Chlorobaculum parvum NCIB 8327: one gene and its partner. The protein of the gene in region 1 interacts with the protein of each later gene in a pairwise test. Links are inferred from orthologs where the notes say so. Each region holds a gene or a part of one and is shown on either strand. Other genes may lie near its edges.

Region 1 (10,719 bases):
TTTCGACAAAGCCATCGAAACGCCGAACGACACCACGCTGGTGTTTCATTTTTACAAGCCGGTGCCGGAGCATCTTGCCCTGTTCCACACCTCGCTCACGCCGGTGCCGGAACATCTCTGGAAAGATGTAAAGCCCGAAGAGTTCCGCGAGTCGAAGCTCAACCAGCAGCCTGTGGGTGCGGGGCCGTATCGCCTTGCGGAGTGGAACAAGCAGCAGTCGCTGGCGCTTTCGTCGAGTCCTTCGTGCAATCTGCCCAAGCCGGGCAATATCAAGCGCATCGTCTGGCGCATCGTGCCCGACTACACTGTCAGGCTCGCCCAGCTTCAGACGGGGGATGTCGATGTGGTCGAAAGCGTCAAACCCGAGGATTTCGACGCGGTGCAGAAAGCCAATCCCGATGTGGAGGTCAAAACGGTCGGGCTCCGGGTCTATGATTACGTCGGATGGATGAACATGGATGGTGATTATTACAACAAGACCGGCAAAGTTCGCCCGCATCCGCTTTTCGGTGATCCGAAGGTCAGGCGTGCTCTGACCATGGCCATCGATCGCCAGTCAATCATTGATGGCTACCTTGGCGAGTATGGTGTGTTGGCCAAAACCGATATTTCGCCCTCGCTCAAGTGGGCCTTCGACGATTCGATCAAGCCGTGGCCCTACGATCCGACTCAGGCCTCCAGACTGCTTGCCGGTGCCGGCTGGGTTCCGGGGCCCGACGGCATTCTGCAGAAGGATGGTCGCAGGTTCAGCTTCGTGCTCTACACTAACGCCGGAAACGCTCGCCGCAACTACGCGGCGACGATCATCCAGCAGAACCTGAAGGAGATCGGCATCGACTGCAAAATTGAAATTCAAGAGTCGAACGTCTTTTTCCAGAACCTTCAGGAGCGCAAACTTGATGCCTGGATGGCTGGCTGGTCGATCGGTCTTGAAATCGATCCGCTCGATGTCTGGGGTTCCGATCTTGAGAAGAGCCGTTTCAATTTCCCCGGCTACATCAATCCGAGGATCGACAAGCTCTGCGAGCTGGCCAAGGAGAAGATGCGCACCGAGGACGCCCGCCCCTACTGGGTCGAGTACCAGCGCATTCTGCACGAGGATCAGCCCATAACCTTCCTCTACTGGATGCGTGAGACGCAGGGCTTCAACAAGCGGATTCAGGGCGAGAAGCTCAACATCTCAGGCAGTTTCTACAATATCGACGACTGGACTTTGAGGCCGTCGTCATCGATTGCGCCGTAACGGTATGCTGAAGTATATCCTGAAACGGCTGTTGATTGCCGTGCCGCTCGTGTTCGGGGTGCTGACCCTGACCTTTTTTATCATCCGGCTTGCGCCCGGCGATCCCGCGGCGTTTTTCATCCAGCCGGGCATCAGCCCCAACGTGGCCGAGCAGATTCGCCAGCAGTACGGGCTGAACGATCCGCTGCCGGTGCAGTACATCAAGTGGCTTGGCAACGTGCTGCAGGGGGACTTCGGTCGCAGCTTCAGCCGCGCGCAGCAGCCTGTGTTCGAGGTGATTTCGCAGGCGCTGCCGGTCACGATGACCATCGCCGTGTTGACACTCATCGCCAACTTCGTGTTCGGTATCATTATCGGCGTCATCTCGGCGGTCAAACAGAACAGCTTTTCCGATCGCTTCCTGACGGTTACGGCGCTCTTTTTCTACTCGATGCCGGAGTTCTGGCTCGCCCTGATGATGATTATTCTGTTCGCCCTGAAATGGCCGCTTTTTCCGGTCTCCGGCTTGAACGAGGTGGGGGCGGAGAGTTATGGCGCGTTCGGCTTCATCATGGACCGGATCTGGCATCTTGTTTTGCCGGTTACGGTGCTCAGCATCAACGGCGCGGCGGGCATCGCGCGCTACGTGCGGGGCAGCATGCTGGAGGTGATCCGGCAGGACTATATCCGCACGGCGCGGGCCAAGGGGCTGAGCGAGCGGGTGGTGATTATCAAACACGCCCTGCGCAACGCCCTTCTTCCTGTGGTTACGCTGATGGGTAGCTCGCTACCGTTCATCTTCAGTGGCGCACTCTTTATCGAAGTGATCTTCGCTTTTCCAGGCATGGGCCGCGTTACGGTCGAGGCGATTTTCGCCCGTGATTATCCGCTGATTATCGCCAACACCTTCGTCTCCGGCACCATGATCGTGCTGGGCAATCTGCTGGCCGACGTGCTGTATGCCGTGGTCGATCCGCGGATCAAACTGTGAACCAAAATGATGAGTCTGAGTGAGGATTGAAGCCCTGAATACCGCCCCCGACGCGACGGAAGTCCGGTTCGAGGAGCAGATAAGGCCGCAGAGCATGAGCGATTTTGCCGGTCAGAAAAAGCTGACCGACAATCTGAAGGTGTTCATCACTGCGGCGCGAAAACGCGGCGATGCGCTCGACCATGTGCTGCTTTCCGGGCCGCCAGGACTTGGCAAAACCACGCTTGCACACATCATCGCCGCCGAGATGGGTGGGGGCATCAAGATCACCTCCGGCCCGCTGATCGACAAGGCGGGTAATCTGGCCGGGCTGCTCACCAGTCTCAAAAAGGGAGACATCCTTTTTATCGACGAAATCCACCGTTTGGCTCCTGCGGTCGAGGAGTATCTCTACTCGGCGATGGAGGATTACCGGATCGACATTCTGCTCGACAGCGGTCCGGCTTCCCGCGCAGTGCAGCTCAAGCTCGAACCCTTCACGCTGGTCGGCGCGACTACGAGATCCGGTCTCTTGACCTCGCCGCTCCGGGCCCGTTTCGGCATCAACAGTCGCCTTGATTACTACAGTCCGGAGTTGCTGCAAAGCATCATCGTCCGTGCGGCGGGCATCCTGAATATCGGTGTCGATGAGGACGCGGCCATGGAGATCGCCCGCCGCTCACGCGGCACCCCGCGTATCGCCAACCGCCTTCTGCGGCGCGCGCGCGATTTCGCACAGGTGGCCAATGAAGCTTCGATCTCGCTTGCCGTCGCCCGGCGGACACTTGAATCGCTTGAAATCGATGAAGGTGGTCTCGACGACATGGACAAGAAAATTCTCGAAGCGATCGTGCGCAAATTCAACGGCGGCCCGGTCGGCGTGGCGTCGCTGGCCGTTTCGGTCGGCGAGGAGCAGGATACCATCGAGGAGGTCTATGAGCCCTACCTTATTCAGGTCGGCTATCTTGCCCGAACTCCGCGCGGTCGGGTGGCGACCAGGCTTGCCATGCAGCGCTTTTCCTACCCTGGCATGCAGGATCATGGGCCGCTCTTCGACCACAATTCATGACGCCTGAAGCGAACAACAGTAAGCCTCGTGCTGGTCGTCGGCTCTTCATGTCGGCCTTGACTGCCTTGTCGCTGCTCTCCGCTCCTGCAGGCATGAATGCTGCACAGGCGGCGATCGATCGTGCACCCTTGTCACAGAAGGTCATGCCGGATTATGTGCAGGCTCTGCTGCTCAACATGAAGGGGGACTACTGGGGCGCTATCGAGGGGCTGAGAAAGGTCATGGCTGTTCTGCCCGATGAACCGGCCGTTCGATTTTCGATCTCCCAATCCTACCGTCACTTGGCCGTTCTCGATTCAGCCAGGGTTTACGGCGAAGCTGCCGTGAAGCTGGCGCCGTCTAACCCGCACTATCATCTCTATCTTGCCGATCTTGCGCAGGATATGCATGATTACAATCGCTCGGCCGAGCTGTACGGGCAGGCGTTCGATCTCCAGCCGGACAAACCGGAGCTTCTTTACCTGCAGGGGCTCGAACTCATGTCGGCCAATCAGCCAGAGCCGGCGATCAGGGTGTTTGAAAAAGCGGTAAGCCTCGATCCGTATAACGACAATGCGCTGTCGCAGATTTTACAGCTTCAGATCAGGCTTAAGCGTTTTCCGGAGGCTATCGAAACCTGCAACAAGATGCTGGAAATCGATGGCAGCAACCTGAAACTCAGGCTGATACTTGCGGAGCTGTATGCAAAAAATAACCAGGCGGCGCGTGCTGTTGCCACGCTGAAAGAGGTTATCCAGACCGATCCCGGCTATGTTCCCGGATGGAGTGCGTTGTTCGACTTTTACATCAGTGCCGGACGCTCTGCTGATTTCCGCCGTGAGCTTCGCGCTTTTCTCGATTCCAAGGCAGCCTCTTCAGAAAAGATCGACGACCTTGCCCGTCTTTTCATTGTCCGTTCCGGAAAGCAGGAGCAGTATGAAGCCCCTACCCGCGAGTTTCTTGACGAGCTCATTGCAGTCCGTCCTCGGGAGAGCAAACTGTTTGTGCTGAAGGGATTGTTCGAAATGATCCATGATCGGCAACGCGCCGGGCAGCTCTGTTTCAGCAAGGCGGTTGAGCTCAATTCCTCCAATGCCGAGGCCTGGGAGGCTCTGATTTCCGCGCATATTTCGATGAATGAAAAGACACAGGCCTATGCTCTTCTCCGGAAAGCCAATGCGGCGCTCCCTGGAGAAGGCTTGCGCTGGAAGCTGCTCGAAGGCTCTCTTTTGCTGCAAGCGGGAGAACCAAAAAAGGCTGCAACGGTGCTTCAACAGGCCGTCCGCATGAAGATGACGGATGATGATCTACCGTTGTTGATTCGAGCACACATCAGCCTTGCGTTGGCCTATGACGGACTTGGCATGAAAAATCGTTCGAGGCAGGCTTACACCACAGTGCTGAGACTCGATGCCCACAACTCCCTTGCGATGAACAACCTCGCATACCTGCTTGCCGAAGAGGGAATCAAGCTTCGGGACGCGCTGTTACTGGCTACCAATGCCGTGCTTCTCGAGCCGGACAACGGGGTTTATCTCGATACGCTCGGCTGGGTGAACTACAAGCTTGGCGAGTATGATCGGGCCCGGATTCTGCTTGAAAAGGCGATTGAGACGGGTATTGAGGAGCCCGAAGTTTATCTCCATCTTGGTGAGGCGTACCGGAAGCTTGGCGATGAGCCGAAAGCGAAGGAGATGTTTGAGAAAGCAAAAGCAGCTTCTCGAAAAGCAGGAAAAGAAAAAAGCGGTCATTGACCGCTTTTTTCTTTGTTCGGAACCGGTGTTCGGTTCAGCTTATGCCTCACCTTCAATCGAACGGGTGGCGAGGTGTTCGTAGTGGGCCCAGCGATGATCGACCTCCTGCTGGATCGCCGCGAAGTACTGTTTGGCAAGATCCGGATGGGTCTTTTTCAGCATTCTGAAGCGGTTCTCCATGTTCAGGAACTGCTCGACCGGCATCTTCGGCTTCTTGGAGTCGAGCTGCAGCGGGTTCAAGCCCTCCTTCAGTCTGTCCGGATTGTAGCGGTACAGCAGCCAGTGGCCGGAATCGACCGCCGCTTTCTGGTGCTCCAGACCCATAGACAGGTCAAAGCCGTGAGCGATGCAGTGCGAGTAAGCGATAATCACCGAAGGGCCGTTGAAGGCTTCAGCTTCAAGGAACGCCTTCAGGGTCTGCTCGTCACGTGCGCCAAGTGCAACACTGGCCACATAGGCATTGCCGTAGCTCATCGAGATCAGGCCAAGGTCTTTCTTGGTGGCGACGCGGCCCGCAGCGGCGAACTTGGCGACCGCGGCTTTCGGTGTGGCTTTGGAAGCCTGACCGCCGGTGTTTGAGTAAACCTCGGTGTCTAGCACCAGCATGTTGACGTTTTTGCCCGATGCGGTGACGTGGTCGAGACCGCCGTAACCGATATCGTAGGCCCAGCCGTCGCCGCCGACAGCCCACACGCTCTTCTTGACCAGCATGTCAGCCACGGCAAGCAGGTTCTTGGCGTCGTCGGATTTCATCTGCTGGAGCTTATCCTTCAGCACGGCCACGCGCTCACGCTGCTCGAAAATCTCCGGCTCGCTGTTCTGCGTGGCTTCGAGGATTCCGGTGGCAAGCGTTTCGCCGATTTCGGAGGCCATTTTTTTGACCAGCTCCAAGGCATACTCCTGCTGCTTGCTGATCGAGATGCGGAACCCAAGCGCGAACTCTGCCGTGTCCTCGAAGAGCGAGTTCGACCACGTTGGTCCAAGGCCCTGCGGGTTGGCTGCATAAGGCGTGGTCGGCAGGTTGCCGCCGTAGATCGACGAGCAGCCGGTGGCGTTGCCAATGACGAGGCGGTCGCCGAAGAGCTGGGTCATCAGCTTGACGTACGGGGTTTCGCCGCAGCCCGAGCATGCGCCCGAGAACTCGAAGAGTGGCTGCTGAAGCTGCTGCTCCTTGATGAGGCGCTGGTTGATCTTGTTGCGGTCGAATTCCGGGAGATCGATGAAGAAGCTCCAGCAGGCAGATTCGGTTTCGCGCAGCGGAGCCTGGTCGTGCATGTTGAGCGCTTTGCGGCCTTCAACCTGCTTGTCTCTTGCGGGGCAGACGTTGACGCAGAGCTGGCAGCCGGTGCAATCCTCCGGCGCAACCTGAACCGTATAGCGCATACCCTCCCAGTTCTTTGCTTTGGCTTCGAGGCTCTTGAAGGTCGCCGGTGCGTTTTCGAGGTGCTCCGGTTCGTAAACCTTGATACGGATGGCTGCGTGCGGGCAGACCATCGAGCACTTGCCGCACTCGATGCAGAGCTCCGGTTCCCAGACCGGAATCTCCTGAGCAAGGTTGCGTTTCTCAAACTTCGCGGTGCCGACCGGGTAGGTGCCGTCGGCAGGCAATTCACTGACCGGAATCGAGTCGCCTTCGCCAGCGATGATTTTGGCGAGCACGTTGCAGACGAACTCCGGAGCGTCGCCTACGATCGGGGGACGCATCTCTTTCTGGCTGTCAGCCGTTGCGCCGATCTTCACTTCGTGCAGGTTGGCGAGCGTGTTGTCCACGGCCTTGATGTTCTGCTGAACGACTTCGTCGCCCTTCTTGCCGTAGGTCTCGCGGATCGCATCCTTGATCTTTTCAATTGCCTCTTCACGCGGCAGCACGCCGGAGATGGCGAAGAAGCAGGCCTGCATGATGGTGTTGATGCGCTGGCCCATGCCGCTCTCGTGCGCGACCTTGTAAGCGTCGATGGTGTAGAGCTTCGCCTGCTTGTCAATCAAATGCTGCTGCACCGGACGCGGCAGTTTTTCCCACACTTCGTCAGCCGAGTAGTGCGAGTTGATGAGCAGCGTTCCGCCTTTCTTGAGGTTCTTCGCCAAGTCGATCATTTCGAGGAAGACCCAGTGGTGGCAGCCGACGAACTGTGCCTCGGTGATGAGGTAGGTCGAGCGGATCTGCTCCGGTCCGAACCTCAGGTGCGAGGTGGTGATCGAACCGGCTTTCTTGGAGTCGTAGACGAAGAAGCCCTGTGCGTAGTTATCGGTGTTTTCGCCGATGATCTTGATCGAGTTCTTGTTGGCGCCGACCGTGCCGTCAGAGCCGAGGCCGTAGAAAAGCGCGCGGAAGACCGAATCAGGCTCGATCGAGAAGGTCTCGTCGTAGCTGATGCTGGTTTCGGTCACATCGTCGTCGATGCCGACGGTGAAGTGGTTGACCGGAGCGTCGGCGTTCATGTTATCGAAAATGCCTTTGACCATCGCCGGAGTGAACTCCTTCGAGGAGAGGCCGTAGCGACCACCGAGAATCTTCGGCATGGCGGCAATCTCGCCATTCTGGAACGACTCGGCATAGGCGTTGATGACGTCGAGGTAGAGCGGTTCGCCAGCGCTGCCCGGCTCCTTGACGCGGTCGAGCACCGAGATCGACTTGACGCTCGACGGCAGCGATGCGATGAAAGTCGCCACATCGAACGGTCTGAACAGGCGCACCTTCATCAGGCCGACCTTTTCGCCCTGGTTGTTCAGATACTCGACGGTCTCAAGCGCGGTTTCGGCGCCCGAGCCCATCATGATGATGACGCGGTCGGCATCTTCGGGGCCGTAATATTGGTAGAGCTTGTAGCTGCGGCCGGTCATCTCGGCGAACTGATCCATCGCCTTCTGGGTGATCGACGGGCAGGCATTGTAATATTTGTTGACGCTTTCGCGAGCCTGGAAGTAGACGTCCGGGTTCTGCGAGGTGCCGCGGATGATCGGCTCGTCAGGCGACATGCGGCGCATCCGGTGCGCAATCACCAGGTCATCGTTGATCATCGAGCGAATCTCTTCGTCCGAGAGCACCTCGATCTTGGAAATTTCGTGTGACGTGCGGAAGCCGTCGAAGAAGTGCATGAACGGCACGCGCGATTCAAGCGTGGCGGCCTGTGAAATCAGCGCCATGTCCATTACCTCCTGTACCGAGCAGGAAGCAAGCAGCGCGAAGCCGGTGCCTCTGACCGACATCACGTCACCGTGGTCGCAGAAGATCGACAGCGCCTGCGCGGCCAGCGAACGGGCCGAGACGTGAATCACACAGGGCGAAAGCTCACCGGCGATCTTGTACATGTTCGGGATCATCAACAGAAGACCCTGAGCAGCGGTGAAGGTGGTCGTCAGCGCACCGGTCTGCAGTGAGCCGTGAACGGCTGCGGCGGCACCGGCTTCGCTCTGCATCTCATCGACGAGCGGTACAGTGCCCCAAATGTTTTTTACATCGACTGCGGCCCATGCATCGGAGTACTCTCCCATCGGTGAGGCCGGAGTGATCGGGTATATCGAGATGACTTCATTGGTACGGTAGGCGACATGAGCAAGAGCCTCATTACCCTCCATTGTCTTGAATGTCCGGGTCATACGATCAGAACTGGATTATGATTGTTGGGACTGTGCGATCCTCGACGGGTACAACTACGAAGGAACGGGAAAAGTTACGTTCGCAGGTGAGAAAATGCTTCGAGTGTGCTTTCGAAGATAGGAAAAAAAACTAATATAGTTCAATCGTGAATACTCTTATAGCATTTGCTTGTTGATACGCTTTTTTTGCATCTAACGAGCAGTCGGGGCGCATGCCCGGCAAACCAAACTTTTTTGATTTTTGGACAGAACAGACCACGCCGAAATCCCGGCTCCCGAACCTCGCGAACAGGTTGTTTATGGCCGTAACGCCGTCATCGAGCTGTTGCAGTCGAAACCTGAGAGCGTCGAGAAAATTTACCTCCAGTTCAACACCAGCCATCCCAAGCTCAAGGAGATCGTCATCACGGCTCGTCGCCTTAAGATTCCCTGTGGTAAGGCGCGCATGGAGAAGCTCACGCTCATTTCCGGTACGGCCAAGAACCAGGGCGTCTGCGCGCTGCTGACCAGCGTGACATTCTACACGCTCGACGAGGTGCTTGCCGCACCGCGCAACAGCTCGCCGCTGCTGGTGATTTTGCAGGGGCTTGAAGATCCACATAACGTCGGGGCTATCATCCGCACTGCCGAGGCTGTGGCTGCTGACTCGGTCATCATGATCGAAGGCAAGGGCGCACCGATCAGCGCCACGGTGCACAAGGCATCGGCGGGCGCGCTTTCGCACATGCGGGTCTGCAAGGTCAAGAGCCTGGTCAAGACGCTTGACCTGTTGCACGAGCGCGGATTCAGCATCGTGGCCGCTGACATGGAGGCTGAACATAATCACACGGACATCGACTGGAAGCGTCCCACAGTGCTCGTGATGGGGGCAGAGGGCAAAGGGCTCGGCTCCGAAACCCGCAAACGCTGCGACCAGATCGTGCGCATTCCGATGGCCGGCTGCGTCGAATCGCTCAATGTCAGCGTGGCTGCCGGGGTGATGCTGTACGAAGCGATGCGTCAAAGGTTAGGTTGAAGACCAGTCGGATCATACGTCCAATCCGACCGATCTTTCCGCGATTCTGAAAAAATGTTACCTTCAAGTTCATTTGTAACTCTTCAATTGCATAGCAACTTAAATTGCGTTCTGCCATGAACATCCCTGATAATCTTCGCTATACCAAAGACCACGAATGGCTCCAGCTTCTCGATGATGGCGTGACCGCCGTGGTTGGCATCACCGATTTCGCGCAGTCTGAACTTGGCGACATCGTGTTCGTCGAAACCAAGCCGGTCGGCACCAAGGTCGCGGCGCACGGCGCGTTTGGCACTGTTGAGGCGGTCAAGACTGTGGCCGATCTTTTCGCTCCGGTGGCGGGTGAGATCGTCGAGGTCAATGGTGCACTCGACGATGCGGCGATTGTCAACTCCGATCCCTACAACGAGGGCTGGATTGTCAAGATGAAGCTCGACAACGCTGCCGAGGTCGAGTCGCTGCTCTCACCGGCGGATTACAGCGCCCTGATCGGCGAATAAGGATTATCCAGAATTTCAATACGCAACCATGCCTTTCATTGTCAATACCGATGCTGAGCGGGCCGAGATGCTTCGCGAAATCGGCGTCGAGAATTTCGAGGCGCTGATCGCTGATATTCCCGAAGAGGTTCGTCTCAAAAAGGCGCTCGATCTGCTGCCCGCAATGGGCGAGCCGGAGGTGAAAAGTCTGCTCGAAAAGATGGCGTCGAGCAACGCCGCCACTTGCGACCACGTGAGTTTCCTCGGTGCGGGCGCTTATGACCACTTCATTCCTGCCGCTGTCAAGACCATCGCTTCAAGGAGCGAATTCTACACGGCTTACACGCCGTACCAGGCCGAGGTATCGCAGGGCACGTTGCAGGCGATTTACGAATACCAGAGCGTGATGTGCCGCCTGTACGGCATGGACGTGGCCAACGCTTCGATGTACGACGGCGCGAGCGCGCTGGCCGAAGCGGCTCTGATCGCCCTGAACGTCACCGGGCGCAACGGCATCGTGGTGGCTGGCAAGCTGCATCCCTACACCAGCCAGGTGCTCGAAACCTACCTCGAAGCCGCCGGAGACCGACCCATCGTGCAGAACAGCATCGAAGACGGTATTGGCAGCGTCGCG
Region 2 (16,975 bases), 440 kb from region 1 along the record:
CCACCCCGACCATCGGCATGGTAGGCCTGCTCGACGACATGGATCATCTGGTGGTTTCGACCTTCCAGGAAGAGGGTGACGCCATCGTGCTGCTCGGCGATCCGGAACTCGCGCTCGACGGCTCGGAGTATCTGGTGATGCAGTACGGCACTCCCGGTACTGAATCCCCGGCGGTCGATCTGGAGCACGAAAAGAACCTTCAGGATCTGCTGGTCACCCTTGCTTCGAAAAAGCTCGTCCGCTCGGCGCACGACGTTTCAGACGGTGGCATCGCGGTAACGCTCATCGAACAGTCGATCATGAACCGCGATAACATGCTTGGCTTCAAGGTCAATCTCGAATGTTCCTGCAAGGAGAGCGCGGCTATCCAGAATCAGTTTTTCTCGGAAGCGCAGGGCCGCGTGGTGATTTCAATCAATCCGGATAACGCCGCAGCGGTCATTGAAGAGGCCGAACGCCTGAATGTGCCGGTGCGCATCATCGGCAAGGTCGTCTCGGAAGGCGCGAGCATCGCGGTCAACGGCCGTCAGGTAGCGGAATTCTCGCTCGACGAGCTGGTTCATGCCTACGAACATGCGCTGGAGTCCTCACTGCATCTCGAAGAACTCTGATAACAGGACGAACGATGAATCCGGTACTGACTGCCAAAGAGATGAGCCTGGCCGACAAGGCGGCCATCGAGGAGCTGCGCACCGGCGAGACGCGGCTGATGGAGCTTGCCGGGCGGGAGACAGCCCGAATGATCGCCGAGCGATTCGAAACCGGCGCTGACCTCGACGGCGTTTCAGTGCTCGTGGTGTGCGGCAAAGGCAATAACGGCGGCGACGGCTTCGTTGCAGCGCGCCACCTCTTGAACAAAGGGGCGCAAGTCGATGTGCTGCTGACGTGGCCAGAAGAAGAGCTGGCCGGCGTGAACCTCGAAGGACTGCACATCCTCAAGGCTTACCGCCGTTACAACGAACGCCTGCGAATCTTCACGGGACTGGACGAGGCCCGCACGGCGGTCGGAGCGACAACCTATCAGGTCGTAGTCGATGCCCTGCTCGGTACAGGCCTCCGCATCAATGCTGACAGTCCGCAGCTGCATGAGCCGGCCAAGTCTGCGGTCGAGCTGATCAATTTCATCAACGAGCACTCCGAAGCGGTGACGGTAGCCATCGACCTGCCATCGGGACTTGATGCAACAACCGGGCACTGCTCCGAACCTTGCGTCAAGGCCGATATGACCATTACGATGGCCTTCCTCAAAACCGGCTTTTTCCAGAATAGCGGCCCAGAAGTTTCGGGAGAGATCCAGACGGCTGAAATCTCCATTCCGGAATTCCTCGTCGAGCCGACCTCCTGCCAACTGATCGATGAAACCTTCGCCGCCGAAAGCTACCTGTTGCGCGACCCATCCAGCGCCAAGCACCTGAACGGCAAAGTGCTGCTCGTCACCGGCTCGGCTGACGGCGGAGGCTCGATGCTCGGGGCGGCGCTACTCTCCGCGCGTGCAGCGGTCAAAACCGGCGCGGGCTACGTCTGCTGTTCACTGCCCGACGGCCATGCCTCGGTTATGCACAGCTTTGCACCCGAAGTGGTGGTAATCGGACGGGATATGGTCTCCATCATCGAAAAAGCCAAATGGGCCGACGCCATCGTCATCGGCTGCGGCATTGGTCGCAGCGAGGAGTCGCTGGAGCTGATCGAAGCCCTTTTGTGCACCCCTGAAATTGCGGAAAAGAAACTGGTTCTCGACGCTGACGCGCTCTTTGCCCTCGCCGAACGGAACCTGATGGAGCGCATCACCAGCCTCGAAGACGCCGTGTTGACGCCCCATGCCGGCGAGTGCAGCCGGTTGTCCGGACTGGAAGTCGATGAAATCCTGAGCGCCCCGATCGACACGGCGCGCAATCTCGCTTCGGTCTGGAACGTCAACCTGCTGCTCAAAGGCGCCCCGACCTTCATCGCCTCGCCGTCAGGCATGGTGTTCATTTCGGACAGCGGAACCGAAGCCCTTGCCTCGGCAGGCACCGGCGACGTGCTCTCGGGCATGATCGGAGCCTTGGCTGCTAAAGGGCTCGACACCCACGAGGCTGCAGCTGCAGCCGCATGGCTGCACGGCCGCGCCGGAGACCTCGCCTCCAATGTCTCCAGCCTCGTATCCTCGATGGATGTCCTCGAAGCCATTCCTCAGGCCATTCTGGAGTTGTTCGAGAGCGAAGAGTAAAGCTTCGCTTTCAATTCAGCCTGAACGGTTCGCACTCTTCCTTGTAGGGGCAGGCCTTGCGCCTGCCCTGTTTCGGCTTACCGCATTGACATTGTGAACGCAATCGACAACGTGAACAAAAAAAAGAGGTGCCGTTTCCAGCACCTCTCTTGATTCTCGTCACTCGTTGCGTTCCAGCTCGTCACTGCCCGGCATTATTTTTCAAAAAGCGCTTGATATTCCTTGCTGCCTGACGAATGCGCTCCTCATTCTCGATCATGGCTACACGTACGTATTCGTCACCATAAGCGCCAAAGCCGATGCCGGGACTCACGGCCACCTTCCCCTCTATGAGCAGCTTCTTGCTGAATTCGAGACTCCCCAGATGGCGCATCGATTCGGGGATCCTGGCCCACACGAACATCGAGGCCTTGGGCGTCACAATGTCCCAACCGGCATTGGAGAAGCTTGAAATCAGCACGTCGCGCCGTTTGCGGTACACCTCCCTGATTTCATCGACGCAGCTCTGATCGCCGGTAAGCGCAATGGTCGATGCAACCTGAATCGGTGTAAAAGTGCCATAATCAAGCCAACTCTTGATCTTTTCCAACGCTCCGATCAGCTTAGCGTTGCCCACCATGAAGCCCATGCGCCAGCCAGCCATGTTGTAGGTTTTGGAAAGCGTGTAGCTCTCGACGGCGACATCTTTCGCCCCCGGCACCTGAAGAATCGACGGAGTCACATAGCCGTCGAAAGTAATTTCAGCATAAGCGATGTCGCTGATGATGTAAAAACGTTCGCGGCGCGCCAGCTCGACCAGACGTTCGTAGAAAGGCAGTTCGACCGTTGCGGTGGTCGGGTTGTTCGGGAAATTGACTACGAGATACTTCGGCTTCGGCGATGATTCCCGGAATACGGTTTCGATATTATGGAAAAACGCCTCCTCGTCGAGCGTGTAGTCGTCGTTCATCTCCAGCTTCATGCGATGCACGTTCCCGCCGGCAAGAATGAACGCCTGCGAGTGAATCGGGTAGCACGGGTCGGGCACGATGGCCAGATCGCCGGGATTGGTGATGGCCTGCACGAGGTGCACGTACCCCTCTTTTGAACCCATCGTTACAACCACCTCGCGGTCGAGATCGAGATCGACATTGTACTTGTTGCGGTACCATGTGCCTACAGCGCCACGCAGTTTGTAAATGCCTTTGGAGACCGAATAGCCGTGGGTCTTCGGTTTCTGGACACTTTCGACGAGCTTGTCGATGATATGCTGCGGCGTCGGGCCGTCGGGATTGCCCATCGAAAAATCGATCACATCCTCGCCGGCTCGCCGCTCGGCCATTTTCAGCTCATTGACGGCAGCAAAAACATATTTCGGCAATCTCTTGATCTTGTCGAATTCAATCTCGTCAAACATGGGAATGGTTTCCGAAAAATCGTTAAAACAGAAGCGGTTGTGACACTATAGGTTATGAAAACAACTCCAATCATAAACAAAAAGCCGTTGATCTCCATAGGGGAACTTGCAAATTGTTATGGAAACTCCCCATGAATTCACGCGCTTACAACTGCGACGTGCAGTTCGGGCAACGCACGGCCTTGACAGGGATGGCCGAGAAGCAGAACGGGCACTCCTTGGTATCGGGAGCGGCGGCTGGCTCCGGGGGTTTTTCGGTCATCTTACGCAGTCTATTGATGCCGCGAACCAGGAAAAACACGGCGACAGCCATAATCACAAAACTTATGAACGCATTGATAAACAGGCCATAATTAAGCGTTACCGCTCCAGCGCTCTGCGCCTGCTCAAGCGCAAGGTACGGCCCAGGAGTAGCCCCCTCCTTGAGCACAACAAACAGATTGGTAAAATCGACTCCGTTGAGCAGAAGCCCGAGCGGCGGAGTCAGAACATCGCCGACCAGTGATTTAACGATGCCAGTAAAAGCACCACCAATAATGATGCCGACAGCCATATCGACAACGTTACCCTTCAGGGCGAATTCCTTGAACTCTTTCAGCATGGTTCCGGTTATTGAAATTTGAGGAAGTACTCTGGTGTCATGGGGGACAACGAGGGAATATCAAGAAATTAAACCCCCTTAATTGGACATTAGTGTATTTTTTGTTAAAATTAAAGCTCATGCCCTTGTTGAGCCCGCACGAAATTATCCAAAAATAAAAGGCAATACTGAAACAGTGACGTAACCGATAGAGTATCGAAACGCCCGTAAGGCTATCAAACTATCAAAAACGCACAGCGGTTTTCAGGATGCCGATAACTCAGGCAGTCATCAATCGATGGAGCATACTATTCGTACAGATTCATTGAAGCAGCAACTTGAAAATGCAACAGGTAATAACTACGCCTGCTGCTATCAATGTGGCAAATGTACCGCCGGTTGTCCTGCCGGCGGCTTCATGGACAATCCACCGGCCAGAATCATGCGCCTTATCCAGGCCGGTTACGTCGAAGAGGCCATGCGCAGTGACGCATTATGGTACTGCATCGGCTGCATGACATGCACTTCGCGCTGCCCGCAGAATATGGAGATCGCAGGCACGATGGACGCGCTTCGCGAGATGGCCCTCAAGAGCGGCATCGTCTCCTCCGATAAATCAAAAAAGCTGGTCACCGCATTCCACACTTCTTTCCTGAACACGGTGCGCAAGAGCGGCCGCTTGCAGGAGCTGGCCCTGGTCAACAGCTACAAGCTGCGCACGCGCACCCTTACGCAGGATGTTGCGGCGGGCTTCAAAATGATGAAACAGGGCAAGATCAACCCTGTCAAGGCTTTCACTGCAAAAGAAGAGGTCGAGAACAAAGGCCAAATCGAAAAGATTTTCCAGCTTTCCGAAAAGGAGAGCCACACCCCTGCGCCGAAACGCAAGCCTGTCAAGCGCACTTTTAAACCTGACGAGCCGATCAAAGTCGCGCCCGGCATGACCGTCGGCTACTACCCCGGCTGCTCGCTCTCCGGTACGGCGAAGGATTACGATATTTCCATCCGCCGCATGTGCGACCATCTTGGCATCAAGCTGCGCGAAATCGAAGACTGGAACTGCTGCGGAGCCAGTTCGGCCCACGCGACCAATCACAAGCTCTCGATGCTGCTACCGGCAAGGAATCAGGCGCTGGCCGATCAGCAGGGTCTCGATTACGTACTGACCCCCTGCGCCGCCTGCCTGAACCGCCAGGTAACAGCACGCAAAGCGCTGAAGGAGTCCGAAGAGCTTCGCGAGGAGTTGAAAAGCGTCATGGGCTACGACACCGAGGGCAAGGCTCAGTTCATCGGTGTCATGCAGTTGCTTGAAGGCATGGATCCCGAAGAGATCAAAAAGCGTGTAACGCATCCGCTCAAGGAGCTGCCGCTGGCCTGCTATTATGGCTGCCTGCTGGTACGCCCCTTCGACGCGATGGGTTACGACGATCCGGAAAACCCGACCAAGATGGAGTCCATCGTCGAAGCGCTTGGCGCCAAACCGGTGGATTGGGGTTACAAAGTCGAATGCTGCGGTGCAGGCTTGACCATGGCACAGCAGGAGATGATCGAGGATCTCACGCACAAAATCGCCAGAAACGCCACCAACAGCGGCGCTGGCGCATACGTCGTCGCCTGTCCGCTCTGCCATGCCAACCTCGACATGCGTCAGGAGAGCATGCGCAAACGCTACAACGATGTTGGCGAAATGCCGGTATACTACATTTCAGACCTGGTCGCCCTGGCCTGTGGAGCGAGCCCTGAAGAGGTAGCGCTCGACAAGCACTTCGTTCAGGCAAGCGACATGGTAAGAAACCTTTAATACGCTCCGGATGTATGAAAAAAGAGCATTGGATTCGTACATTAAAGGTCTTCATCAGACCATCAGATTATTCCCCCCTGGACATTCGCCCAGGCGGATAATCTCCTGAACATCCGCACCTGCCCTTTTATGTTTCTTGTCGATAGGGCCATCATGTTACGGATCACGGGTGAGTCTGGAAACTCAAGACACAAATCTCGAAATGCTCCGCTAAAATCAGCGGTATAAGGGGCTGATTGTCCCCATAGTCTGGCGGTACGGAAGGGCAAATCCAACTTCCGGTATCGGAAACCTAAAAAATCAGGACTTCAGGATGGCAAAAATAGGAGTCTTCGTCTGCCACTGCGGTGAGAACATCGCTTCGGTCGTCGATACGGAAAAGCTGGTCAAGGAAATATCCGAACATCCCGGCGTCGCCGTAGCCACCGAGTACAAATATTTCTGCTCCGACCCCGGACAGGAAACCGTCAAACGCGCAATCAGGGAGAACAACCTGACCGGTGTCGTGGTGTCGGCCTGCTCCCCGAGGATGCACGAAACAACCTTCCGCAAAGCATGCGCTGAAGCGGGCCTCAACCCGTACATGCTCGAAATGGCCAACATCCGCGAGCACTGCTCCTGGGTGCACTCCGACAAGGAGGAGGCCACAAACAAGGCCATCGAAATCACCCGCTCGCTTGTCGAAAAGGTCAAACGCAACAATGACCTGAAACCGATTTCAGTACCGGTCACCCGCCGCGCGCTGGTCATCGGCGGCGGTATCGCGGGCATCCAGGCTGCGCTCGATATTGCCAGTGCCGGACGCGAGGTTGTGCTGGTTGAACGCGAGCCTTCGATCGGCGGTCACATGTCGCAGCTCTCCGAAACCTTTCCGACGCTGGACTGCTCGCAGTGCATTCTGACGCCACGAATGGTGGAGGCTATTCAGCACCCCAACATCAAGGTGCTCACCTACTCTGAGATTGAATCGGTTGACGGCTATATAGGCAACTTCAAGGTGAAGGTTCGCAAAAAGGCCCGCTACGTCGATATGGACAAGTGCACCGGTTGTGGCGACTGCATCCAGAAGTGCCCCGTCAAGAAAATTCCGAGCGAATTCGAGTGCGGACTTGGCAACCGAACGGCGATCTACACCCCGTTCGCCCAGGCCGTGCCGAACGTGCCGGTCATCGATACAACTCGCTGCACCTACTTCAAGAACGGCAAGTGCAAAATCTGCCAGAAGACCTGCCAGATCGAAAACTGCATCGACTTCGAGATGCAGGATACCTTCGAGGAGATCGAGGTTGGCGCTATCGTGGTAGCAACCGGGTTCCAGATTCAGGACACCACCCTTTACGGTGAATACGGCTACGGCAAATACAAGGACGTCATCACCGGCCTGAGCTTCGAGCGTCTCGCTTCGGCGAGCGGCCCGACCGGCGGGGTTATCAGGCGACCATCGGATGGCAAGATTCCCGATACGATCGTCTTTATCCAGTGCGCCGGATCGCGCGACCCGTCGAAAGGCGTCAAGTACTGCTCGAAAATCTGCTGCATGTACACGGCCAAGCACGCCATGCTGTACGCACACAAGAACCATGACGGCAAGAGCCAGATCTTCTACATGGACATCCGCGCTGCGGGCAAGGGCTACGACGAGTTCACCCGCCGCGCCATCGAGGAGGACGGAGCCGAATATCTGCGTGGCCGCGTCAGCAAACTTTACGAAGAGAACGGCAAGCTGATCGTGCGCGGCGTCGATTCGCTGCTTGGCAAGCCGGTCGAGGTGGCTGCCGACATGGTGGTGCTCGCCACGGCCATGGTGCCACAACCCGACGCCAAGGAGACCGCCAAAAAGATCGGTATCGGCTACGATGAGTACGGCTTCTACAACGAGGCGCACCTGAAGCTTCGCCCGGTCGAAACCGCCACGGCTGGCATTTACCTTTGCGGAGCATGCCAGTCGCCGAAGGATATTCCAGACTCGGTCGCCCAGGCATCCGCCGCCGCGGCCAAGGTGATCGGCCTCTTCAGTCGCGAGCAGCTCGAACGCGAGCCGGTGGTGGCATCGGTCAGCGATGCGACCTGCGCCGGATGCTTCGGCTGCGTCATGGCCTGCCCGTACAACGCCATCGACGTGCGCGACATCAACGACCGCAACGGCAACCTCATCAAACAGGTGGCCGACATCAATCCCGGACTCTGTCAGGGCTGCGGCACCTGCGTGACCTTCTGCCGCTCCAACAGCATCGATCTGGCCGGATTCACTGAAAAGCAGATTTTTGCAGAAGTCATGGCCCTCTGACGGGCCGTGACTCTGTTGAAGCACGCAACAGCAAACTGAACCAAAACCAAGCGACCGAATTCAGCCGATGAGCGAATCATTCGAACCGAAAATCGTGGCTTTTGTCTGCACCTACTGCACCTACGCTGGTGCTGACCTTGCAGGCACAAGCCGTCTGAAATACGCGCCGAACGTCAGGATCGTGCGCCTTCCCTGCACCGGACGCATCAGCCCGATGTTCATCCTCAAAGCCCTCCAGAAAGGAGCTGACTCCGTACTGGTCAGCGGCTGCCACCCCGGCGACTGCCACTTCGCGGCCGGAAACTACCATGCCCGCCGCCGCTGGACGGTGTTCCGCGCGCTGCTCGCCTTCACCGGCATTCCCGAAGAGCGCATCCGCTTCTCGTGGGTCAGCGCCGCCGAGGGAGCCAAGTTCGCCGATCTGATCAACGAGATCACCGAGGACACAAAAAAACTCGGCCCGTTCACGCAGTACCAGGAGCTGCAGAAAGTTATTGAAACCCAGTCTTCGTATTAAGGAACCATTCATGGGAATACAGGAACAATACAGAAGTGAAGCGGCATCGCTGCTCTCGTCAGGTGAAGTGAAGCTGGTGATCGGCTTCGGCCCCGGCACGACCGCCGACCGCCGTCGTGCACTGTTCGCCCGCACGGCTGAAGAGGCAGAAAAGCTGGTGCTCGACCCGGCATGTATCGCCAACCTCACGACCTATCTGGTCGCCGGAGGCTTGCTTTCGGACGGCAAGAAGGTCGCGATTTTTCTGAAACCGGACGCCATCCGAAGCCTCAACATCCTCATCTCCGAGTCGCAGGTCAAGCCCGAGCAGGTGGTGATCTTCGGCTACACCATCGAGAACAACGAAATCAAGGAGCTTCCGGGACACTCGATCGGCGATTTCGCCAATCTTGGCGAAAAGCTTCGTACCGCCACTGCGCCACCGTCTGTGCAGCAGGAGGCCGAGAAGCTCGAAGCGATGAGCCCCGCCGAGCGTTTCGAGTACTGGAAAGAGCAGTTCGCGAAATGCATCAAGTGCTACGCCTGCCGCCAGGCCTGCCCGATGTGCTACTGCCGCCGCTGCATTGTTGACGTCAACCAGCCGCAGTGGGTCAGCACCTCGTCGCACACCCTCGGCAACTTCGAGTGGAACCTCGTCAGGGCCTTCCACCTTGCAGGCCGCTGCGCCGCCTGCGGAGCCTGCGACCGCGCCTGCCCGGTGAACATCCCACTCAGGCTTATCAACTACCGCATGGGCAAAGAGGTCAAAGAGGCCTTCGACTATTACGCCGGTGAAAGCAGCGATCAGAATCCTGTGCTCGCAAGCTTCAGCCAGGACGATCCCGAGACCTTCATTCTTTAAGCATCCGGACAAGCATGACCAGAATACTTCTCAAGAATAAACTCGACGACTGCATTGCAGCCTGGCAGAAAGCCGGTTACAGCGTGCTCGCGCCGGTTCAGCGCCACGACATGAGCTCCTTTGACGAGGTGCAGAAGGGCTCCGACATGGCCCTCGACCTCATCCTGACGGAACGCACCATCAAAGATCAGTTCTTCCCGCAGACCGAACCGCTCATCAAGTACAACATCTCCAAAAAGGAGATCGCCTCCGAAACCATGACCCCGCCCGACAAGAAGCGCGTCTTCTTCGGCGTGCGCCCGTGCGACGCTTCGGGTCTGGCGATCGACGATCCCCTCTTTGGCTGGGACTACAAGGACGACTACTGGTTCAAGCGCCGCGAGAATTCGGTGATCATCTCCATCGCCTGCACCGAAGCGGATGACTTCTGCATGTGCACTTCGGTGAAGCTCTCGCCGGACAGCACCAAAGGCGCAGACGTGATGCTCCGCCCGCTGGCCAACGGCAACGGCTGGCAGGTCGACGCCGTCTCGGATCGAGGCACGGCGCTGCTCGAAAGCGTCTCATCGCTGCTTGAAGAAAGCTCGGACGAGGCTGCTCCCGTGCCCCAGGTTGCGGAAAAATTCGATGTCGAAAAGGTAATGGAGTGGCTCGGCGACAAGGAAAACTTCGAGAGCCAGTTCTGGAAAGACATCTCCATGCGCTGCATCGGCTGCGGCAGTTGCACCTTCCTCTGTCCCACCTGCCACTGCTTCGACATCCAGGACGAGGGCGACACCTACCAGGGCATCCGCCGCAAGAACTGGGACAGCTGCTCCTTCGCGCTCTTCACCATGCACACCTCCGGCCACAACCCGAGGAACGCGCAATCGACCCGCTGGCGTCAGCGCATCATGCACAAGTTCAATTACTACCGTGGCAAATTCGGCGTCAACAGTTGCAGCGGCTGCGGCCGGTGCACCCGCCAGTGCCCGGTGGACATGGGTATTACTGAAACTCTGCAAGCGATTACAAATTTACCGAGGTGACACAAGACCGATACCACACCAACGACATGATCTACACCCCGTTCCCGATGCGGGTTGTATCGAAGCGTGTCGAGGCCCCCGGCGTCAACACGCTCAAACTTGAATTCGTCAATCAGGAAGATCACGAGTTCTTCAAGGCAAACTACCATACCGGCATGTTCGGTCTGTACGGCATCTACGGCGAAGGCGAAAGCACCTTCTGCGTCGCCAGCCCGGAGACCCGCAAGGACTACATCGAATGCACCTTCCGGCAGTCTGGCCGCGTGACCACCACGCTCGCCAACACCGACGAGGGAGACATCGTAACCTTCCGCGGTCCATACGGCAACCGCTTCCCGATCGAGCAGTTCGAAGGCAAAAACCTGCTCTTCATCGCCGGTGGCATCGCCCTTCCTCCGACCCGCAGCGTCATCTGGTCGTGCCTCGACCAGCGTGAGAAGTACAAGGACGTGACGATTGTGTACGGCGCAAGAACCGTAGCTGACCTCGTGTACAAGCACGAGCTTGAGGAGTGGAAACAGCGCGACGATGTCAACCTGGTGCTCACGGTCGATCCCGGAGGCGAAACCCCCGACTGGCACGACCACGTCGGCTTCGTGCCCACCGTGCTCGAACAGGCTGCCCCGTCGCCAGAAAACACCATCGCCGTCCTCTGTGGCCCGCCGATCATGATCAAGTTCACGCTCGCAGCGCTCGAAAAGCTCGGTTTCACGGCAGAAAATGTGTACACGACACTGGAGAACCGGATGAAATGCGGCGTAGGCAAATGCGGCCGCTGCAACGTCGGCTCGGTTTACATCTGCAAAGAAGGCCCGGTCTTCACCGCCGCCGAAGTGCAGGCAATGCCACAGGCTGATTTGTGATGGACGGCGTGGATTGACACGGACACAAAAAAAAGGGAGCATTTTCGCTCCCTTTTTTATTCTCCGTTTTTCCCGCAATATTGTCCACTCCGTCCGTGCATCTTTGTAAGGGCGACCGGCCGGTCGCCCTTACAAAGATGGCAAAAAAGATGAGTCATAATAACGGCATCAGCGTTGGCGAAATCTGCAGGACGTTGAAAATTTGACGGGCAACTTACTATCTGTTTTTGAAGATCTGTGATTAATGGTTCAGAACGAGAAAAAATTACTTTTTTAGCGGTGCCCTTTCGGAAAAAAAATAAAAAAATTTTGGCAAAGTGCTTATTTTTATTAAAATACGTCAAGGCATTAGTTTGGCCGAGTACATATTAGTATTGGTTATAAACATTACCCTTAATGCCATGATTCCTTGGAAAAAACATATTTAGTATTCCTTTTGCAACGACAAGAGTATTCTTTTTTTATTTCCGAGAGTATTACTCTTTTTACTTTTTGATATGTTATTTAAATTAATATCAAAAAGTGTTCCGCGAATATAATGATCAACAAAAAAGTGCGTTTTTTGATTACGGATTTTAAGAGTGAAGAATTATAAATACAAAAAATACAGGTATGAAAAAGAGCATTATAGTTATCACCCTTTTGTCATATTTGGTATCAATGTCCGGCTGTACTGCTACTAATCAGGCAGGAGCTCCAGATTCTGGCAAGACTGCAGTTAAGACCGGCGCTGCAGCTGGCTTAGGGGGCTTTTTGGCTAGTTATTTAGCAACTGGTGACGTTAATAAAGCGTTGAGGACTGGAATTAAGGCTGCTGCTGCAGGTTTAATCGTCGGATATATAGTTGGAGAGATTAGGGCGCGTGAGTATAAGTCTTCGGCCCAGATTTACAGGGAGAAGCCAGTGCTTGCAAAGCCATCTTCGGCCAGCATGCCTCCACGTGTAACAAGTATAGTCCCTACTATTACCGACACCAACAATCGACCGCTAAGGGTGCTCAGAGGAGGGCAGCAAGTGTGGCTTGGAACAAAGTATCAGTTGGAAATTCCGAAATATAGTAATCTCAGTGCGGTTGATGTTGTTGAGATCAACATACTTACTGATCCAGATGGCTTGACAACTCGGACAAATGATATGAAACGAACGATGAGAAGGCAGTGTGGCGGTGTCGATGCAGGTATTCAGTTTACGCTTCCAAGAAACGCTAAAGAGGGTATTTACACGCACACGGCAATAGTTCAGATTGAAGGCAGAGAGCCATACAAGGTACAGCGTAAAATCCAGGTTGTGAAAGTTGATGGCGTTATGAATTTTTACGCCGTTAACTAAAGACGCAGAGGTTTGAAATCAACCATTATTATCCTTTTATAGCTGATGTTGTGGAGATTCAAGGAGACAATCTGGGTGCAGGATGAGCTTAAAAAGAGATTCACCATACAAAGCATTTTTGGAAAGAATTGTGATCCCGTTCAGGTTGCGCCTATCGAACTTCTGGTGGGCGCAAAGCTTCATCCAGATAACGGCCTTGATTGCGCCAGACAGAAATATCCTCCTGAGTTCCAGTATTGTCCTTTTTGTCAGGCAAAATTAATCAGTCTCGAAGAGGAGCCTTGCAATCTCTGGCTACCTCCTTACGGAGATGGCACTGGCCTGAAAATCATGCAGGGCCCTGATGTCAGCCATCATCCTCATACTATCAAGGACGTTTGCATATCCAAAGATCATCAGGCAAAGCTTTTCCCGTTGCCAGGAAGGGACGGGATTTTTGCTTTCTGTTCACTGAAACTCGGCGCCAAACAGCGCATGCTTCTTGCGCTGCAGCGTGACTTGGGGCTGCTGTGGGTGTATCGAAACCATGAAGAAAAACGATGGAGCCGCATTCCTGCCAGCGTCGGCAAAGATTCGCTTCCAGGTTGGTCATGGTCAATGGCAACTGACAAAGCTGAATCGGGGCTGTGCCTGCCAACAGATGACGGACCGTTATGGGTTACGTTTGACTGGCCATCGAACAGTATCCAGGTCAGTCGAAATGTGGGCAGATCGATCGGGGGCCCCATCCGGATCGCAGAGTATATTTTTGCGCCTGTTGAGAAGGATGGCTGTTTCGCCATGGCTTACAAAAAAGAAGGAGAATCAGAATGGCTTGATTGTCCTTCGGTGTCAGACCGTGTCGAGGTCATGACGCAGTTGACGCAACGTGCTGACCAGCAGGCTTATCTCGGTATTCCCTATCTCCATGCGGCAAAAAAGACCGCGTACTGGTCATGCCGTGGTGGTTACGTGAGCGTCATCGTCGATGAATTTTCATCGAGCGTTCAGTGGAAGTTCAGGGCTTGGGAAACTGATGAATATCCTGCAACGGCACTGATCGAGCTTGGACCTCCGTATCGCACGAATGGCTTGAAAGGGGGGTTCTGGCAACTGTGTAAAGATAAAGACAAAGAAGTTAGAGACGGCGAGATCTACAAAATTATCAAAATCGATGGTGACGAAGTTGTCGATTCCCAGAAGATCGAGTTTGGCGAGTTTGTTACCACTGGCCGAAGCAGTTTTTCATGGGTCGATGATTACTGGAATGATATCAACGGTCTTAATACGAACACGCGCCCTCAGGAAGAGTTGAGATATCCGCTTTTGCAATTCGGCGAAAACGGGATGGTTTTGTTAGCGAAGGTGGATCAATGGGCAGGCCGCGATGCATTGGGAGCCTTCAGCGAGCATTTCTATAAAACGGATTTACCAGTGAGTACGAGAGTCAGGTTGGTGCTGGAAGGTGCCGGAGTGCCTGAGCGACCACTTTTTGCAGAAGAGCTTTCCGGTTCGGTCAAAACTGAAAAAGGTAGCTCCTTCAGGATCAGTCTTGCGCATCTGCCTGAAATACGCGCATTTATCTATAACAAGATGCTCTACGTGCATTTTCCTGAAAATAATCATTGCTTTTCCTGGCCAATCGAGATAACGGAGAAATAATCGTGGGTGCTATCCGTAACATATCCAGGCTGTCTTTGATACTGGTTCTTGCATCGATATCACGACCTGTACAGCTGATGGCCAAAACGCCAGTCAAGCAGATATACCTGATACAGAATTCGGGCTGGATGCTACCATTTTACGAGGATCGCTCATCCAAGTTTAAAGAACTCGGCATAGTGATTGCTGAAAGAATTGCCAAATACGGCCAAACCGATCAGGTTGTGGCGAGTTTCAATCAGAGCATCCAGGATAATAAGTCTCCAAAAATGGTTTATCACGGAAGCGATCAGAACAAGGTTAATGCGGCAATACAATCGATCATGCCGGTTCGCAAGCCTGGTAAAACGACCTATGCTGATACGGATTTCAAGGAAGCTATCGTCGGAGCGATCACGCAGTACTCCGCTGGTCAACCCTGTATTTTGTGGATTATCACGAACAATAAAAACAGTCCGGACAATAGCCCTGAGACAATTGAGAAAAACAAGGAGTTTTATGCATTTCTGCAAAATTCCGATCAAATCAAAAGAATAGTCGCATTTCCCTATCAAATGGCGGTAAAAGGGGTTACGGGAAATTATACTGCCAATGGCCTGATGATCTACGCAATGGCCTACGGCGACGATGCCGACCAACTTTTGCAGAAAATGCTTAAAGGCAATGTTCCGTTCGGAGCAAGGGTGGCTCGACTCAAGCCGCTGAACGCCGACGCCGTGACCTTCATGCCACTCAGGGTTCAGGGAGGCAAAGGTGTCAAGGCCAGTATTGTTGGGAATAAAACACTAATGCTTAGCTTTAATGCGGCACGACGGCCTGAAGCAGCCCGGATTATCGGGCAGTTGCGAAACGATTTTTATCCATACGATATTCAATCCGCCAAAGTTGCTATATCATCTGGGTTAAACCACGATAACAACGGGATCGAAACAAAAAACGATGTGATCGACAAATTGGCTATCAAGGCAGGCGATGTATCCCCTCAACTGACAGTAACTATATCAGTACCGCCGATACCATCTATATGGAGCCCAAATGTGATTTTCAAATCCGGCTACACAACGACAGGCAAGATAAAATTCGAAGTGTCAGATCAGAAACTTGCCATTTCAAAAGGATTTATCAAGCAGATGTCAGAGTTGTTTCCGGGAGACCCTTTGCCGGATATCTTCAGCCCTGGCGAAAGTTCAAGAAATTCTCTGACCGAGCAATCTGTCTTGGTGAAGGTTTTCTATCCTTCATGGCCGCTATTCGTTTTTGGGGGTATCATCTTTATAGCTCTTGGCGGTGCTGTTTTCGGAATGATGATGTTGCAGGGAGAAACGGTTTACAAGGTCTCAGTCGACGGTGTTCAGAAGAACTTTGCCCTGAAAATGTTTCACGAACAGGTCATCAATGACGCGAACGGGAAACGGGTCGGAATGCTGAAGCGCGGCATCGGACAGCCGCAAATCATCAAAGACAAGGATGCCAATTGTACCATACGGTTAATGTGATTTTTTACTTAAAACAGCAAAACAATACAAAAAGAGTATACCTATGGAAGACAAGAACGCATCGGTACTGCCTCCGGTGAAATCGGGGCAGGATAGTTCGGAGCTTGGAAGTTTACAAGAAATTTCAGGCGACATCGAGGCGCTGACCGGCCCGAGCACCAAAGAGGTGCTCATGGGGGTCGGGTTGCTCCTGATCCTGTCTGTTGTGTTTTTTTTCATCCGAAACGCTTTTGTTGGATATCTGGTAGGCCCCGCCATGAAGCGCTCTCCGAATAATGCTGCTATGGCTGGCTGGGGACTGTTCGGTGGGCTGTTTTTTGCATCTGCCATTTTGTGCGTCGCTCTTTTCGGAAAGATTTTTCTGACCATGTTTGTGGTCATTCCGTTATCAATAGCAATGATTCTTTGTTTCGTACTTGCAGTCGTTATGTCTGCCAAAAAGTGAAATATCTGCTTGAATCTTTAAAAGAGAATCGAATATGGTAGAAGAGTTGAAAGTTGGCAAAAAGACGGAGGTAACTCTTACGGAGGTTGTCCCGACACTGTTCATCGCACTTGGTGGCACTGGAGCTCAGGTCTTATGGCGCATAAGACGGCGTATCATCAATAATCTGTGGGGCTCAGGAACCGGTCAGGCTGTCAGGATAGATAATCTGACCGAATTCCCGTTTGCGGAATTCCTGCAGATCGACCTGAGCGCGTTCGAGACGGAACAGGGAAAAGCGGAGAAAAACGATATCCTGTCGAACAAAATAAAATTCAAAGAGTCAGAACGCCTGGTTAAAAAGCTTGACCTCAATCAGTACATAAAAAGCGAGGAGGCTCTTGACTGTTATCCGCTGATACGCGAATGGTTTCCGCTGTCGAGAAAAACCATAAACGAACTCAATATCGATCCTGAGAAGGGTGCTGGTCAGATACGGGCGCTTTCAAGACTGTTTTTCTTTGATAAATATCAAGAGATCAAAGGGGCTATCAGAACTAAAT

What was found.
Region 2: the proteins of rlmB (region 1) and CPAR_RS04860 interact in binary tests that used the Escherichia coli proteins (3 or more experiments, as listed by UniProt). The link is inferred for Chlorobaculum parvum NCIB 8327 from one-to-one orthologs.

Annotation. Positions count from the first base shown.
Region 1 is NC_011027.1:597,164-607,882, forward strand. What follows is about bases 7,977-10,719. They hold rlmB (23S rRNA (guanosine(2251)-2'-O)-methyltransferase RlmB), read left to right. Parts: upstream 7,977-8,832; coding sequence 8,833-9,606; downstream 9,607-10,719. Other genes in these bases: nifJ (pyruvate:ferredoxin (flavodoxin) oxidoreductase), read right to left, coding at 7,977-8,591; gcvH (glycine cleavage system protein GcvH), read left to right, coding at 9,723-10,106; gcvPA (aminomethyl-transferring glycine dehydrogenase subunit GcvPA), read left to right, coding at 10,135-10,719. In the rest of the region: CPAR_RS02835 (peptide-binding protein), read left to right, coding at 1-1,243; CPAR_RS02840 (ABC transporter permease), read left to right, coding at 1,248-2,213; Holliday junction branch migration DNA helicase RuvB, read left to right, coding at 2,233-3,261; CPAR_RS02850 (tetratricopeptide repeat protein), read left to right, coding at 3,258-4,994; more of nifJ, read right to left, coding at 5,034-7,976. UniProt on the Escherichia coli protein: Specifically methylates the ribose of guanosine 2251 in 23S rRNA.
Region 2 is NC_011027.1:1,034,150-1,051,124, reverse strand. The notes cover bases 1-2,917. They hold CPAR_RS04860 (bifunctional ADP-dependent NAD(P)H-hydrate dehydratase/NAD(P)H-hydrate epimerase), read left to right. Parts: upstream 1-625; coding sequence 626-2,209; downstream 2,210-2,917. Other genes in these bases: CPAR_RS04855 (LL-diaminopimelate aminotransferase), read right to left, coding at 2,391-2,917; purL (phosphoribosylformylglycinamidine synthase subunit PurL), read left to right, coding at 1-611. In the rest of the region: more of CPAR_RS04855, read right to left, coding at 2,918-3,605; large-conductance mechanosensitive channel protein MscL, read right to left, coding at 3,751-4,206; CPAR_RS04845 (heterodisulfide reductase-related iron-sulfur binding cluster), read left to right, coding at 4,484-5,986; CPAR_RS04840 (CoB--CoM heterodisulfide reductase iron-sulfur subunit A family protein), read left to right, coding at 6,300-8,273; CPAR_RS04835 (hydrogenase iron-sulfur subunit), read left to right, coding at 8,341-8,790; CPAR_RS04830 (4Fe-4S dicluster domain-containing protein), read left to right, coding at 8,801-9,631; CPAR_RS04825 (4Fe-4S dicluster domain-containing protein), read left to right, coding at 9,646-10,659; CPAR_RS04820 (FAD/NAD(P)-binding protein), read left to right, coding at 10,686-11,522; CPAR_RS04815 (hypothetical protein), read left to right, coding at 12,135-12,851; CPAR_RS04810 (hypothetical protein), read left to right, coding at 12,927-14,492; CPAR_RS04805 (hypothetical protein), read left to right, coding at 14,570-15,988; CPAR_RS10615 (hypothetical protein), read left to right, coding at 16,032-16,433; CPAR_RS04795 (tubulin-like doman-containing protein), read left to right, coding at 16,468-16,975. UniProt on the Escherichia coli protein: Bifunctional enzyme that catalyzes the epimerization of the S- and R-forms of NAD(P)HX and the dehydration of the S-form of NAD(P)HX at the expense of ADP, which is converted to AMP.